2 regions of the Sporosarcina sp. FSL K6-2383 genome follow, and region 2 is predicted to be linked to the other one. Evidence: a T-box and tRNA genes for the amino acid it is inferred to sense, from the RefSeq annotation. Region 2 holds a T-box; the other holds one or more tRNA genes.
What was found. The T-box of region 2 lies ahead of ileS (isoleucine--tRNA ligase). A T-box ahead of a tRNA ligase gene usually reads a tRNA of that ligase, here a tRNA-Ile.
Positions count from the first base shown of each region.

Region 1 (7,125 bases), 1.6 Mb from region 2:
CGCAGGTTCGAATCCTGCATGGCTCACCATTTTTCATTTTCATGACTGCGAGTCATGTTATATATTGCGGGTATGGCGGAACTGGCAGACGCGCTAGACTTAGGATCTAGTGCCTTCGGGCGTGGGGGTTCGACTCCCTTTACCCGCACTTATAATGCGGAAGTAGTTCAGTGGTAGAATACGACCTTGCCAAGGTCGGGGTCGCGGGTTCGAATCCCGTCTTCCGCTCCAATTCTTTGCCGGGGTGGCGGAACTGGCAGACGCACAGGACTTAAAATCCTGCGGTAGGTGACTACCGTACCGGTTCGATTCCGGTTCTCGGCACCAAATCTTATAAATTAAGTACACTTATATGCGCTCGTAGCTCAATTGGATAGAGCACCTGACTACGGATCAGGAGGTTGTGGATTCGACTTCTGCCGGGCGCGCCATTATATTTTATATCTAACGGGAAGTAGCTCAGCTTGGTAGAGCACTTGGTTTGGGACCAAGGGGTCGCAGGTTCGAATCCTGTCTTCCCGACCACTTTATGGGGCCTTAGCTCAGCTGGGAGAGCGCCTGCCTTGCACGCAGGAGGTCAGCGGTTCGATCCCGCTAGGCTCCACCAAAAACAACTTATATAAAGATCCTGGCGGCGTAGCTCAGCTGGCTAGAGCGTACGGTTCATACCCGTAAGGTCGGGGGTTCGATCCCCTCTGCCGCCATCTTAAAGGACCTTTAGCTCAGTTGGTTAGAGCAGACGGCTCATAACCGTCCGGTCGCAGGTTCGAGTCCTGCAAGGTCCACCAGTACTATATTTTCACATGGAGGTATACCCAAGTTCGGCTGAAGGGAACGGTCTTGAAAACCGTCAGGCGGGTTAAACCGCGCGGGGGTTCGAATCCCTCTACCTCCTCCATTTTTCTTGATTAATGAATCACATTGAAAAAAATAGTAATAATATTGTCGCGGGGTGGAGCAAGTCACATAACGAAGAATGTGATTTGTGTAATTTCCTGAAAGGAAATTACAGCGAAATCCTAGATGGAAAATGAATTGCGTGTACTTTTTATTATTATGAATAATATTGTCGCGGGGTGGAGCAGTGGTAGCTCGTCGGGCTCATAACCCGAAGGTCGCAGGTTCAAATCCTGCCCCCGCAACCAAATGGTCCCGTGGTGTAGCGGTTAACATGCCTGCCTGTCACGCAGGAGATCGCCGGTTCGATCCCGGTCGGGACCGCCATTTTTTCAAAAATACATAATGTGGCTCAGTAGCTCAGTCGGTAGAGCAAAGGACTGAAAATCCTTGTGTCGGCGGTTCGATTCCGTCCTGAGCCACCATCTTATGCGGATGTAGTTTAGTGGTAAAACCTCAGCCTTCCAAGCTGATGATGAGGGTTCGATTCCCTTCATCCGCTCCAAAATTAGGGCCTATAGCTCAGCTGGTTAGAGCGCACGCCTGATAAGCGTGAGGTCGGTGGTTCGAGTCCACTTAGGCCCACCATTCCGCAGTAGCTCAGTGGTAGAGCAATCGGCTGTTAACCGATCGGTCGTAGGTTCGAGTCCTACCTGCGGAGCCATTTATATGGGGAAGTACTCAAGTGGCTCAAGAGGTGCCCCTGCTAAGGGTATAGATCGCGTAAGCGGTGCGAGGGTTCGAATCCCTCCTTCTCCGCCATATATTTGGCCCCTTGGTCAAGCGGTTAAGACACCGCCCTTTCACGGCGGTAACACGGGTTCGAATCCCGTAGGGGTCATACAATAAAAAGCTAGGTTATGAGTTCTTCAAGAACTCATAACCTAGCTTTTTTCCTACTTTGAGAATTATAGAATTTTGTATTGTGAGCATATCAGCGTATGAATCCACAATATTCGTAGCCCAGCTTTATCTCAAGGTAGCTTAGTTCTAAGAAAATGTTGTTCAGTTTTAATCCAAATAATGAAAGCGACATCCCGGGGCTCGATAGGTAATCTGGGATGTCGCTTTTTGTTATTGACTATCCAATTCCTCCTCGTATTGCACGGATGCGTCGGACCTAATGAAACCGCGTGTTTTACCACTGATGTCTGTACCTACAAACTCTTCAATCGCTTCTTCTGAAGCCCCGTCTTCGATAGTGCTGTCGTATAGTGTGTCATAGCTGTCATGGTCGCCTATGAAGTCTGAAGGGGTTTCTGAGGTGCCAGACTTAGCGATTTCTTGGAAGCTGTCTTCGCCGTCGCGGGCTGCTCCAGATCTTCTATCGGCATACGAATTTGGGTTAGCCATGATAAGGATATCATCTTCGACTGGACGATCATTTGGTACTTCTTGTTCGTTCGCATGATCAATACAAAGCGTTGTGTAAGGAATAGCTTCAAGTCTTTCGAATAGAATTTCATGTTGGCATACTTCGCAAATGCCATAGGTGCCCTCGAGCATCGCCTGTATGGCGTTCTCTACTTTAGTTAGTTCATTATTCGCATGTACGTTTAGGGCGATGTCTTTCTCACGTTCAAACAGTTCTGTACCCATATCAGCAGGATGATTGTCATACATCGAAAGTTCACTGGAGGCTTCTTGTGCACTTTCCTTGCTATCAGTTTGTTCTGCCGTTGTTGTTAAATGTTCTTTCATATTGAATAACTCTTTTTTTAACAGTGATTGTTGTTTGTCAGTTAGCACGTTTGGTCACGTCCTTTTTGAGAATACAAACAGTATGTGCAAAAGTTTTGGATTTAATAAAAAAAAGCATGTAGCACCAAATCAAATCGGTGCTACATGCTTGTCTATTTTAAAATACGTGATTGAAGAGTATACCAAGACCAAGTAACAAACCAAATAGTGTATTTGTCACAGCTGTATTTTTCATAGCAGGCATTACTTCAATTGGTTGCAAATTTTTTCGGAATACAGAGATTGCTGTTGCTGGTTTTTTGACACTGAGCAAAACAAGAAGTGCCCAAGGTGTCAGGTAACCTGAAATAACCAGCGCGATGATCCAGCCATAAGATATGACAAAAAAGAACATTAAAATTGTGATAGCGTTGGGTCGACCGACTAGGATGGCAAGTGTTTTCCTACCACCTTCAGTATCTCCTTCAATATCGCGAATATTGTTGGCCATCATGATTCCTCCTACAAGTAGCATACTTGGTATGGACAATAGGATGGCTTCTGTCGTGACAGTTCCTGTTTGAAGGTAAAAGGCAATGAGGATGAGCAGCATGCCCATTACTACGCCAGATACTAACTCACCAAAAGGTGTGTAGGCGATTGGATATGGTCCACCGGTGTAGAAATAGCCTACCATCATCGACAGGATACCAACAATTGCGAGTAGCCATGACGTTTCCATACAAATATAGATACCGATTAGGACGGAAATTCCATATAGTAAAAAGGCCAGATTCAATACCGTTTTGGGTTGGATACCATTGCGGACGATTGTGCCTCCAATACCGATGGAATGCTCTGTATCAAGACCCCGTTTGAAATCATAGTATTCGTTGAACATATTTGTCGCCATTTGGATGAAGATACTGGCGGTCAGCATTGCGAAGAATAAAGGAAAATGAATGTTTGTACTAGGTAACGCAATCATCGTGCCAAGAAATACAGGTGCGAAAGCTGCTGTTAGGGTATGTGGACGTGTCAGTTGCCACCAAATACGCCATCCTGTATCTGCTTTTATTGTCTGTTGCAAAATTTTTCTCTCCCTATCATTTTGTACTATAATCATTGTACTCTAAATTCGACAAAGTGGACATGCTACCTGCTTAATATTGTGCTTAAATGTCGGAAATTCGGTATGATAGTATTAAGGTATAAGTATATAATTAGTTGAATGAATGTACGGAGGGAAAATGATGAACCGGAAGTTGACCGCTACGCGTAAAAGCCAAGTGAAAATGGACAGTCATGCAGTACGATTTTTTACGGAAACCATTGATGCGGGGCGAATTTCACCACTTGCATTTTTTGAAGCGGGGGAATCCTGTTATCAAGATAAACGTTTTTATTGGCAAAATGCAGATAAAACCATGACGCTCGTCGGTATTGGACATGCGACAGTATTGACGAGTGATAGCGTTGAGGAACGCTTTCAACATATTTCAACAGCGTGGAATCGTTTGCGGGCTGCGCTTATTAAAGAAGAAAAGGATATGGAGCCTGTATTGTTTGGAGGTTTCTCCTATGATCCTAAAAGTATTAAGGAGGCGGAGTGGGATGCATTTCCATCTGCTTATTTTGTTGTCCCTTCTTTCCAGCTGACAATTAAAAACGGGAAGACGACGATTTCCATCAACCTAGTGACGGAAAGCGATGAAGCGGCGGAAGAGTTCAATCGGTTGCGAGATGAACGGGATCGCTTAATTCATATTGCGCAAGTGGAAGATTTTAATCTATTGGCAAAGCCAGTTGTTGTTTCCATTGAGGAAATTGCCAAAGACAATTATATGCAGGCTGTTGCCGATGTGACAGATAAAATCAATGAAGGTATTGCTGAAAAAGTTGTTATTGCACGTTCTGTACAGCTCAATTTTGCAGAGGAAGTACCGGCTGTCACTGCATTGCATCATATTTCAAATGAACAGCAGGAGAGTTATCATTTCGGTCTGCAAAAAGATGGTCAACTGTTTTTCGGTGCTACGCCGGAGCGTTTGATTGAAATATCGAATGGACGAGCGTACTCCGCCTGTGTTGCAGGATCTATTAAACGCGGGAAGTCCGCAGTGGAGGATCGGCAATTTGGTGAAGAACTGCTCGAGGATCATAAAAATCGGGAAGAGCATCAATATGTTGTCAATATGATTTCACAAGTATTTCAGGCTTTTTGTACAAATATTGCGATGCCTAAAGCACCAAAACTTATGAAAATTCGTGATATTCAGCATTTATTCACCCCGATTGAGGGAACAGTGGAGCAAGGAACTGACATTTTTAACTTGGTTCAGGCTCTTCATCCGACACCTGCACTTGGTGGAGTACCAACAAATGTATCGATGGAGATGATTCGATCTGTGGAAAATATGGATCGAGGATATTATGCTGCGCCGATCGGCTGGACGGATACGGCGGGCAATGGTGAATTTGCGGTGGCAATTCGTTCTGCCTTACTGGACGGTAATCATGCGTATTTGTATGCCGGTGGTGGAATTGTCGCTGATTCTGAGGCGGATAAAGAATATGATGAAACATGGGTTAAATTTAGACCGGTTATGCGGGCGCTTGGAGGAAAATTGAATGGATAACCGTAGCGTATTAACAGATTATGTTCGGCGTATGACTGGGGCGCTGATGAATGCAGGTGTAAAAGAGGCTGTTGTTAGTCCAGGATCACGTTCAACGCCGCTTGCCTATGCACTTGCTTCAACGGACAATCTCGACGTTTATATGCAAGTTGATGAACGTTCAGCAGCCTATTTTGCACTTGGCTTGGCGAAGGCATCGGGGCAACCGGTCGTTTTACTTTGTACATCAGGTACAGCGGCATCGAATTATCACCCAGCCATTACAGAGGCTTATTATGCGCGCGTTCCACTCATCGTTATAACAGCGGACCGTCCACATGAATTAAGGGAAGTGGGGGCACCACAAGCGATCAATCAGATTCGTATGTATGGTGAGCATGTAAAGTACAGTGTGGATATGCCTGTGCCAGAAGATAATTCGAACATTCATGATTTTATTGATCGTCATATTAGCCGCGCGTTGTCAGTTGCGACAACAGCGCCTTTTGGACCGGTTCACTTGAATGTACCGTTCCGAGAACCACTGTTGATTGATTTTGATCGAGCAACACCGATCTCGACATTTAGTCAACATCTCATAGGGGGCTCTGCTTTAGATACAGCTACAGCACAACTGATAATGGACATGCTTGTCAAATCGGATAGGGGGCTTATCGTCGCAGGTGAGCTGCCAGTTGGGATGGACAAGCAAGCGTTTTGGCGATTTGCAGGTGCGTTACAATGGCCAGTGTTGTGCGATCCGTTATCGAATCTGCGTTCAGAGGTACCCGACCAGTGTGTAGCGTTGTGTATCGATCACTATGACGCTCTGTTGAAAAGTGATGTTTTCTGTGACAAGGTGATGCCAGAGATAGTAATTCGTTTTGGCACGCAGCCTGTATCGAAACCACTCTCACTTTATTTGAAAAAAGTAGGGCCTTCGACCGTTATTGCGGTGGATGAATCACCCGAATTCAGGGATTCGCTCGGTATCGTTACACATCATGTTCAGACAACACCGGAAGCGGTTTTTCGAATTATTGTGAACAAGCCGAAGACAGCTTATTCGGAGTTATGGGCTGCAGCGAATCGGCTAGCATCTGATGTAACGAACAGTTATGAAGGAGTCGTCGGTGATGAAGGGATCTTTGCAAAAACACTAATTGAACATTTACCAACAGGTAGTGACTTGGTCAGTGGTAGTAGTATGCCGATTCGCGATATGGATACATTTTTTAGAGCGACGACGAAAGATATCACTATTTTCGCTAACCGAGGAACGAATGGTATTGACGGAGTTGTGTCAACAGCATTTGGGATTCAAACGGCACGGAAGCGACCAACATGGTTGTATATTGGTGATTTGTCGTTTTTACATGATGTCAATGGTTTAATTGTCAGTCGTTTTCATGACATGGATTTAACGATTGTCATTATGAATAACGATGGCGGTGGGATTTTCTCTTATCTTTCACAAGCCGGGGTTACGAATCATTTTGAAGAGTTATTTGGCACGCCGACAGGTTTGACATTCGATCATATTGCGGCGATGTATGATGCACAATATGCCGCTGTCAAGTCCGTCGAAGAGTTTGAAGCAGAGCTCTTGCGTGTTAAAGACAAGTCTGTACGTATTATCGAAGTATTTGCGAATCGCCAAGTGAATGTACAGGCGCATCGAGAGTTGTGGGCACAGATTACAGATAGGCTTGCTAGCGATGTGTGAAAAGTTTGTTGATGTGCGTGGAATAGACATCCATGTGGCAATGAATGGCGATGACAGCTTACCGACGATTGTTCTGTTACATGGTTTTACGGGAAGTACGGCTTCTTGGCAAGAGGTCATCGAGCTGTTTAAAGGTCGATACCGAACTGTCGTGATTGACTTAACGGGTCATGGGAGAACGGCGGCACCAAAAGAGACTGCTCG
Region 1 is NZ_CP152017.1:3,061,328-3,068,452, reverse strand. It holds tRNA gene MKZ10_RS15425 (tRNA-Lys) at 1-29, shown strand, start outside; tRNA gene MKZ10_RS15420 (tRNA-Leu) at 67-148, shown strand; tRNA gene MKZ10_RS15415 (tRNA-Gly) at 157-231, shown strand; tRNA gene MKZ10_RS15410 (tRNA-Leu) at 239-327, shown strand; tRNA gene MKZ10_RS15405 (tRNA-Arg) at 355-431, shown strand; tRNA gene MKZ10_RS15400 (tRNA-Pro) at 449-525, shown strand; tRNA gene MKZ10_RS15395 (tRNA-Ala) at 532-607, shown strand; tRNA gene MKZ10_RS15390 (tRNA-Met) at 631-704, shown strand; tRNA gene MKZ10_RS15385 (tRNA-Ile) at 712-788, shown strand; tRNA gene MKZ10_RS15380 (tRNA-Ser) at 806-898, shown strand; tRNA gene MKZ10_RS15375 (tRNA-Met) at 1,071-1,145, shown strand; tRNA gene MKZ10_RS15370 (tRNA-Asp) at 1,149-1,224, shown strand; tRNA gene MKZ10_RS15365 (tRNA-Phe) at 1,247-1,322, shown strand; tRNA gene MKZ10_RS15360 (tRNA-Gly) at 1,329-1,402, shown strand; tRNA gene MKZ10_RS15355 (tRNA-Ile) at 1,409-1,485, shown strand; tRNA gene MKZ10_RS15350 (tRNA-Asn) at 1,487-1,561, shown strand; tRNA gene MKZ10_RS15345 (tRNA-Ser) at 1,569-1,659, shown strand; tRNA gene MKZ10_RS15340 (tRNA-Glu) at 1,667-1,738, shown strand; gene MKZ10_RS15335 (TraR/DksA C4-type zinc finger protein) at 1,972-2,646, opposite strand; gene MKZ10_RS15330 (1,4-dihydroxy-2-naphthoate polyprenyltransferase) at 2,756-3,667, opposite strand; gene MKZ10_RS15325 (isochorismate synthase) at 3,831-5,216, shown strand; gene menD (2-succinyl-5-enolpyruvyl-6-hydroxy-3-cyclohexene-1-carboxylic-acid synthase) at 5,209-6,921, shown strand; gene menH (2-succinyl-6-hydroxy-2,4-cyclohexadiene-1-carboxylate synthase) at 6,914-7,125, shown strand, end outside.
Region 1: it encodes a tRNA-Ile, which carries the amino acid that the T-box ahead of ileS (isoleucine--tRNA ligase) is inferred to sense. The anticodon was not compared.

Region 2 (7,125 bases):
ATTTCCTTAGTGGAACGGTTTATGCGCTAAGTGGTGACATTCAACGCATTGGAACGGATATTTTCCTTTGCACGCCTGAAAATGTAGAAGTAGCGGGTGCAATATCCGATTACTTTGAACGATAGAATATCAATCACATCTCCGCGAGATTGCGTCCGGATTATTTCGAGCATGCTCGAAAAGTTCCTTTAAAAATCCGTGACATCCGCCGGAGGCTTGACTTAAATCAGTAGGGTGAATGAACATCCGCTGATTTGAAATACAACACGGCATTTATCCCCCTACCTATAGAAATGGGGGACTTCTGCTGAATTAAGTAAAATGAGGTGTATGAATTACTATGGCAGTTAGTTTGATTTATAATGGTGTATACTGGGCGTTTCAAATTTATACAATAGCGTTAGTTATTTATATTTTAATGTCATGGGTACCTTCTACGCGTGACACGAAATTTGGTCAAATTCTTGCGGCGATTGTAGAGCCATATTTGAGCTTTTTCAGGAAATTCATCCCGCCACTAGGGATGATTGATATTTCACCAATCGTTGCGTTGTTTGCGTTGAGCTTAATTCGTGCAGGTGTTATTTCAATATTGAATATTGTTTTCTTTTAAAATATAATGCAAATCCTCACCTTGGTGGGGATTTTTGTGTAAGAGGGGTACATCATGGAAACCATATTACAACATTTTCGTAAAGATGAGCAGCCGTTCATTGAGATGGCAATTGGTTGGATTCGCGAAGTCGAGGATAGTTATGCCCCTAAATTGACGGGGTTTCTTGATCCGAGACAGCGGTTTATTGTTGAATCATTAGCACGTAATTCGATGCTATTGGTTGGTTCATACGGGGCATTTGCCGAGGCGGAGCGACTGCGGATTTTGATCTATCCAGATTATTATGTGTCCGAAACGGATGATTATCAAATTGCCATGTTCAATGTGAAATACGCTTCGAAATTTTTGCAGCTGGAGCATAAAGATATTCTGGGATCTATGATGTCACTTGGGATTGATCGTTCAAAATTTGGCGATATCCGTGTAGGTGAGGAAGAAGTACAATTTGCAGTTGCTGATGAGCTGAAGGATTATATGACGGCTAATTTTGTTTCGATCGGCAAAGCAAAAGTAACAGTTGAAGAAAGTAATAGTCCGGAGGATTGGATAGCTTCGACAGATAGCTGGACGGAAGAAATGCATATTGTCAGTTCTTTGCGACTTGATACGGTTATTGCGGCGCTGGCAAATGTCTCAAGACAAAAGGCAGCATCGCTTATTCATGGGGACAAAGTAAAAGTGAATTGGGCAGTTCGGGATCAGCCTGCGTTTGAACTGCAAGAGTTGGACATGTTATCTGTTAGAGGTTTCGGTAGATTTAAAGTGATGGCGATTGAAGGAAGAACACGAAAAGATAAAATTCGGCTCGTCGTTGGAAAGTTAGAATGACTTTTCAGATAATAGTTTTTGAAAAATGCTGTTTTCTAACACTCTAGCATGTATAATAGAGTGTAAATGATGTTGTAGGGGGATGCGTTGAATGGCTCTATCACCAATTGATATACATAATAAAGAATTCACTAGTAAATTCCGCGGCTATGATGAAGATGAGGTCAACGAGTTTCTAGAGCAAATCATGAAAGACTTTGAAAATCTTCTTGAAGAAAATAAAACGCTGAAAAATAGCTTGAAGCAATCGACTGAACAAGTTACTCATTTCAATTCAATTGAACAAACGCTACAAAAGTCTATCCTAGTTGCACAGGAGGCTGCAGAAGATGTGCGTCGTAACTCCATGAAAGAATCTAAGTTAATTGTGAAAGAAGCAGAAAAAAATGCAGATCGAATTGTCAATGAAGCACTCACACGTGCCCGTCGAATTTCGGTGGAAATTGAAGATTTGAAAAAGCAATCAAAAGTATTCCGTACTCGTTTCAAAATGCTGATTGAAGCACAGCTGGACTTGATTCAATCTGATGACTGGGATAGTCTAATGGAGTACGAAATTGATACAGAACGGTTAGAAATGGTAGCGGATAACGAGTAAGCTTGACATTTATCTAATTGTACACTTATAATTGTCTCCATATATTTAGAATGGCATTGACAGAGATAGTAATTTTCAAATTTGTGCATAGCGAGTCGGGGATGGTGAGAGCCCGGTCAACAAATTGGAAATGAAGATCACTCCTGAGCCGGATTGCGGAAAGTATACACAATCCCGGAAACACCCCGTTACGGTGTCTGAGTGGTAGCAAATACATTTGCTACAAGTAGGGTGGTAACGCGAGAATAATTCTTCGTCCCTTTTTAGGGGCGGGGGATTTTTTTTGTTTTTAGGAATGAATATAGCGAAGGCGCTTTAACGGGGGTAGCCGGAGCCGTAAGACTGACGGCGAAGCTGTCTGGCTTATGGCGGGAGGCATCCCCCAGCGCCAGAGCGGCTTCAATGGACTTTTTTATATCAATTACTCAAAATTAAAAGGAGGAATACAAAATGGAATACAAAGATACATTACTAATGCCGAAAACAGACTTCCCAATGCGTGGAGGTTTACCAACGAACGAGCCGAAAATGCAAGAGAAATGGGAACAGATGGACATCTACAAATTAGTACAAGAACGGACAGCAGGTCGCCCGTACTTTATCCTTCATGATGGACCTCCCTACGCAAACGGCGATCTTCATATGGGCCACGCAATGAACAAAGTACTCAAAGATATGATCGTCCGTCATAAATCAATGACAGGCTTCCACGCACCATACGTCCCAGGTTGGGATACACACGGACTGCCGATTGAACAGGCACTCGTGAACAAAGGTGTAAAAAGAAAAGAAATGTCACTAGCTGAATTCCGTAAAATGTGTGAGGACTATGCGCTTGGCCAGATTGATAACCAACGCAGTCAATTTAAACGCATCGGTGTCCGTGGAGATTGGGATAATCCATATATTACATTAAAACCTGCTTTTGAAGCACGTCAAATTAAAGTATTTGGCGATATGGCGAAAAAAGGCTATATCTATAAAGGCTTGAAGCCAGTTTACTGGTCACCTTCAAGTGAATCTGCACTTGCAGAAGCAGAAATTGAATATCAAGATAAAAAATCAGCATCTATCTATGTTGGTTTCCCTGTCAAAGACGGTTTAGGTGTCATTGATGCAGATGTTCAATTCTTAATCTGGACAACGACTCCGTGGACGATTCCTGCCAACCTTGGGATTTCCGTTCATCCGGAATTCACGTACGTTATTGTGAAAGTAGGAGAAGAAAAGTTCTTAATTGCCAAAGACTTGCTTACATTCGTAGCAACAGAAATTGGCTGGGAAGATTATGCGGTTGAACGTGAGTTGAAAGGTTCTGAGTTGGATCGCGTTGTTGCGAAACATCCATTGTATGATCGCGATTCACTCGTTATGTTAGGTGATCATGTTACAGCAGAAGCGGGTACTGGATGTGTCCACACGGCACCTGGTCACGGGGAAGATGACTTCTACATCTCGAAAGCTTACGGCATTGATGCATTATCGCCAATTGATGATCGTGGAGTGATGACAGACGAGGCACCTGGCTTTGCAGGACTATTTTATGAAGATGCGAATAAAGCAATTACAGAAGCGCTCGACAAAGTAGGCGCACTGAAGAAGTTATCATTCATCACACACTCGTATCCTCATGATTGGCGCACGAAAAAACCGGTTATTTACCGAGCGACGGCACAGTGGTTTGCTTCCATCGAATCATTCCGTACAGAACTGCTAGATGCGATCAACAATACGAAATTCACGCCGGCATGGGGTGAAACACGATTGTACAACATGGTACGTGATCGCGGCGACTGGTGTATTTCACGTCAACGTGTGTGGGGAGTTCCAATTCCTGTGTTCTACGCAGAAAATGGCGAGCCAATCATTACAGATGAAACGATTGATCATGTTGCAGAGCTATTCCGTGAGCATGGTTCAAATATTTGGTTTGAACGTGAAGCAAAAGATCTTCTACCAGAAGGATTCACACACGAAGGAAGTCCAAACGGGGAGTTTACAAAAGAAACGGACATTATGGACGTTTGGTTTGACTCAGGCACAACGCATCAAGGTGTGCTCGTCGAAAGAGATGACCTTGTTTACCCAGCTGATTTGTATTTAGAAGGATCTGACCAATACCGTGGATGGTTCAACTCATCCCTAACGACAAGTGTTGCGATTAATGGTCATGCACCTTACAAAGGCTTGCTAAGCCATGGTTTCACACTTGATAAAGACGGACGTAAAATGAGTAAATCGATTGGGAACGTTATCGTTCCGGCAAAAGTGATGAACCAGCTTGGAGCTGACATTCTTCGTCTATGGGTTTCTTCTGTTGATTACACGGCGGATGTGCGGGTTTCGGATTCGAACTTCAAGCAAGTTTCTGAAGTGTATCGGAAAATCCGTAACACACTGCGCTTCTTACATGGTAATACGTCTGACTTCAATCCTGCGACAGATGCGGTCGCATTCGCAGATATGCGTCCTGTTGACCAATTTGTCTATGTGAAATTACAGGATTTGATCAAAGAAGTACGCGCGGCATATGACAACTATGAATTTGCAACAGTTTACCATGCAGTGAATAACTTCTGTACGGGCGAATTGAGCTCGTTCTACTTGGATATTGCCAAAGACGTTGTCTATATCGAAGGTGTGGACCATCCACATCGTCGTGCGATGCAAACAGTCATGTACGATACATTGATGGCAATGTTGAAATTGTTGACACCAATCGTGCCACATACAACAGATGAAATGTGGGCTTATATCGAGCATAAGGATGAAGTGAGTATCCAGCTAACAGATATGCCAGAAGCACAGGATCTTGGAGAACAAGCGCAAGCATTGCGTGAACGTTTTGCAACACTAATGCTTGTTCGCGATGATGTCTTGAAAGCACTTGAGGAAGCACGTAATAGCAAAGTTATCGGTAAATCACTTGAAGCAAAAGTGACAGTTGCGGTTCCTGAAAACTTACAAGGTGTCTTTGCAGCAGAGGATATTGACTTTGCGCAATTCTTCATCGTATCGAAGTTTGCGGAAGGCGATGCTGCGAATATGCCTGAAGGAACATTGAAGCTAGACACAGTAAGCGTTCTTGTGGAACCAGCAGATGGTGAGAAATGTGAGCGTTGCTGGACAATTTCTGAAACGGTTGGTCAGGATGATACGCATGCAACATTATGTGTACGTTGTGCAGATGTTGTGAAAAAGCATTACGCGTAAAATTAAAAACAGCTGTGGCGGTCTACTCAAAGACTTGCCACAGCTGTTTTATTCTGTCTAATCTCTAGTGCTGAGCCTTGCTAAAAAGAATCTCGACGTCAGCTTGCTAGTTACTGACACCCTCGCCCCTTAATGTGGTAAAATAATACGTAATCTGTTGGACGGGGGTATCGGGATTGTTTATATATTATGGATTGGCGGCATTCGTCATTATTTTAGATCAGTTGACAAAATGGCTCGTCGTTAAAAACATGGAACTTGGCGAGAGAATCAGTATTGCAGATCCCTATTTGGGCTTGCTTTCCCATCGTAACAGAGGAGCAGCATGGGGAATGCTTGAAGGGCAGATGTGGTTATTTTATATCGTCACGGTCGTAGTTGTAGCAGGCATTATCTACTTCTTCCATAAAGAAGCGAAAGGCTCTGTCCTTTTTGGATTAAGTCTGATGTTCCTTCTGGGAGGAGCGATTGGTAACTTCATTGATCGTCTGCTACGCAAGGAAGTCGTCGATTTTGTTGACGTCATCATTCCAGTTATCAATTATGATTTCCCGATATTCAATGTAGCCGACGCAGCATTGACTGTTGGTGTAGTCTTAATCATCATCCACGTCATTATGGATGAAAAAAAGAATAAGAAAAAGGTGTCCTAATGGATCAATTTGAAATTGTAATAACAGAAGAATATGCAAATAACCGTATTGATAAGGCTTTAACAACAGTGAACCCTGACTGGTCACGAACGCAAGTCCAGCAATGGCTAAAGGACGGCTTAGTGCTAGTAGGCGGTGTTCAAGTTAAACCGAATTATAAAGTGAAGCAAGGCGATACGATTATTGTAGATGAACCGGTACCAGAGGAACTTGATGTCATTGCAGAGGATTTAAATCTTGATATCATTTATGAAGATAAAGACGTCCTTGTTGTCAATAAACCTCGCGGTATGGTTGTCCATCCAGCTCCTGGACACTCGACAGGAACAGTCGTCAATGGCCTCATGCATCACTGCAAGGACTTGTCGGGTATTAACGGTGTGCTACGCCCTGGCATTGTTCACCGAACTGACAAAGATACATCAGGACTTCTAATGGTAGCAAAAAACGATCAAGCTCATGTATCCTTAGTGGATCAGTTAGTTGCTAAATCGGTCACACGTGTGTACCAAGCGTTTGTTCATGGCCATATTCCGCATGATAATGGGACAATCGATGCGCCGATTGGTCGCGATCAACGCGATCGCCAAAGCATGGCTATTGTCGATAAAGGCAAACATGCAGTGACACATTTTAAAGTGCTCGAACGTTTCGGCGGCAATTATACACTTGTTGAATGTCGATTAGAAACCGGAAGAACGCATCAAATTCGTGTCCATATGAAATATATAGGTTATCCACTTGTTGGAGATCCGAAATACGGTCCGAAAAAAACGCTTGAATTTGGCGGACAAGTATTACATGCGGGGACACTTGGTTTTAACCATCCAACGACAGGAGAATATATGGAGTTTACAAGTCCTCCACCTGAAGATTTCCAAGCATTAGTTGATAAAGTGCGAAAAGGCGTTGACAAAACAGAAGAGTGAAGGATATACTGAACAAAGAAATTGAATAGCGATACCTTTAACATCAGTCCAGAGAGGCTGGGAAGGTTGCACGGAAGTACAACAGAACTGCTGCGCGCAGTTTCTTTGTACAGTTTTTCTGCACATATACCCTCCCGCCGTCTAAGGCAGGAGGTTTTTTTATGTTCCTAACTCCTTCGCCTTAGACTTAAATTGGAGAAATGGAGGATAGGCCAATGACGGAAAAGGCAAATATTTTAGATGAACAGGCTATTGGAAGAGCAGTCACAAGGATTGCCCATGAAATTA
Region 2 is NZ_CP152017.1:1,477,169-1,484,293, forward strand. It holds gene MKZ10_RS07380 (cell division protein SepF) at 1-125, shown strand, start outside; gene MKZ10_RS07385 (YggT family protein) at 341-613, shown strand; gene MKZ10_RS07390 (RNA-binding protein) at 668-1,444, shown strand; gene MKZ10_RS07395 (DivIVA domain-containing protein) at 1,536-2,042, shown strand; T-box leader at 2,090-2,306, shown strand; gene ileS (isoleucine--tRNA ligase) at 2,493-5,255, shown strand; gene lspA (signal peptidase II) at 5,432-5,908, shown strand; gene MKZ10_RS07410 (RluA family pseudouridine synthase) at 5,908-6,837, shown strand; gene pyrR (bifunctional pyr operon transcriptional regulator/uracil phosphoribosyltransferase PyrR) at 7,053-7,125, shown strand, end outside.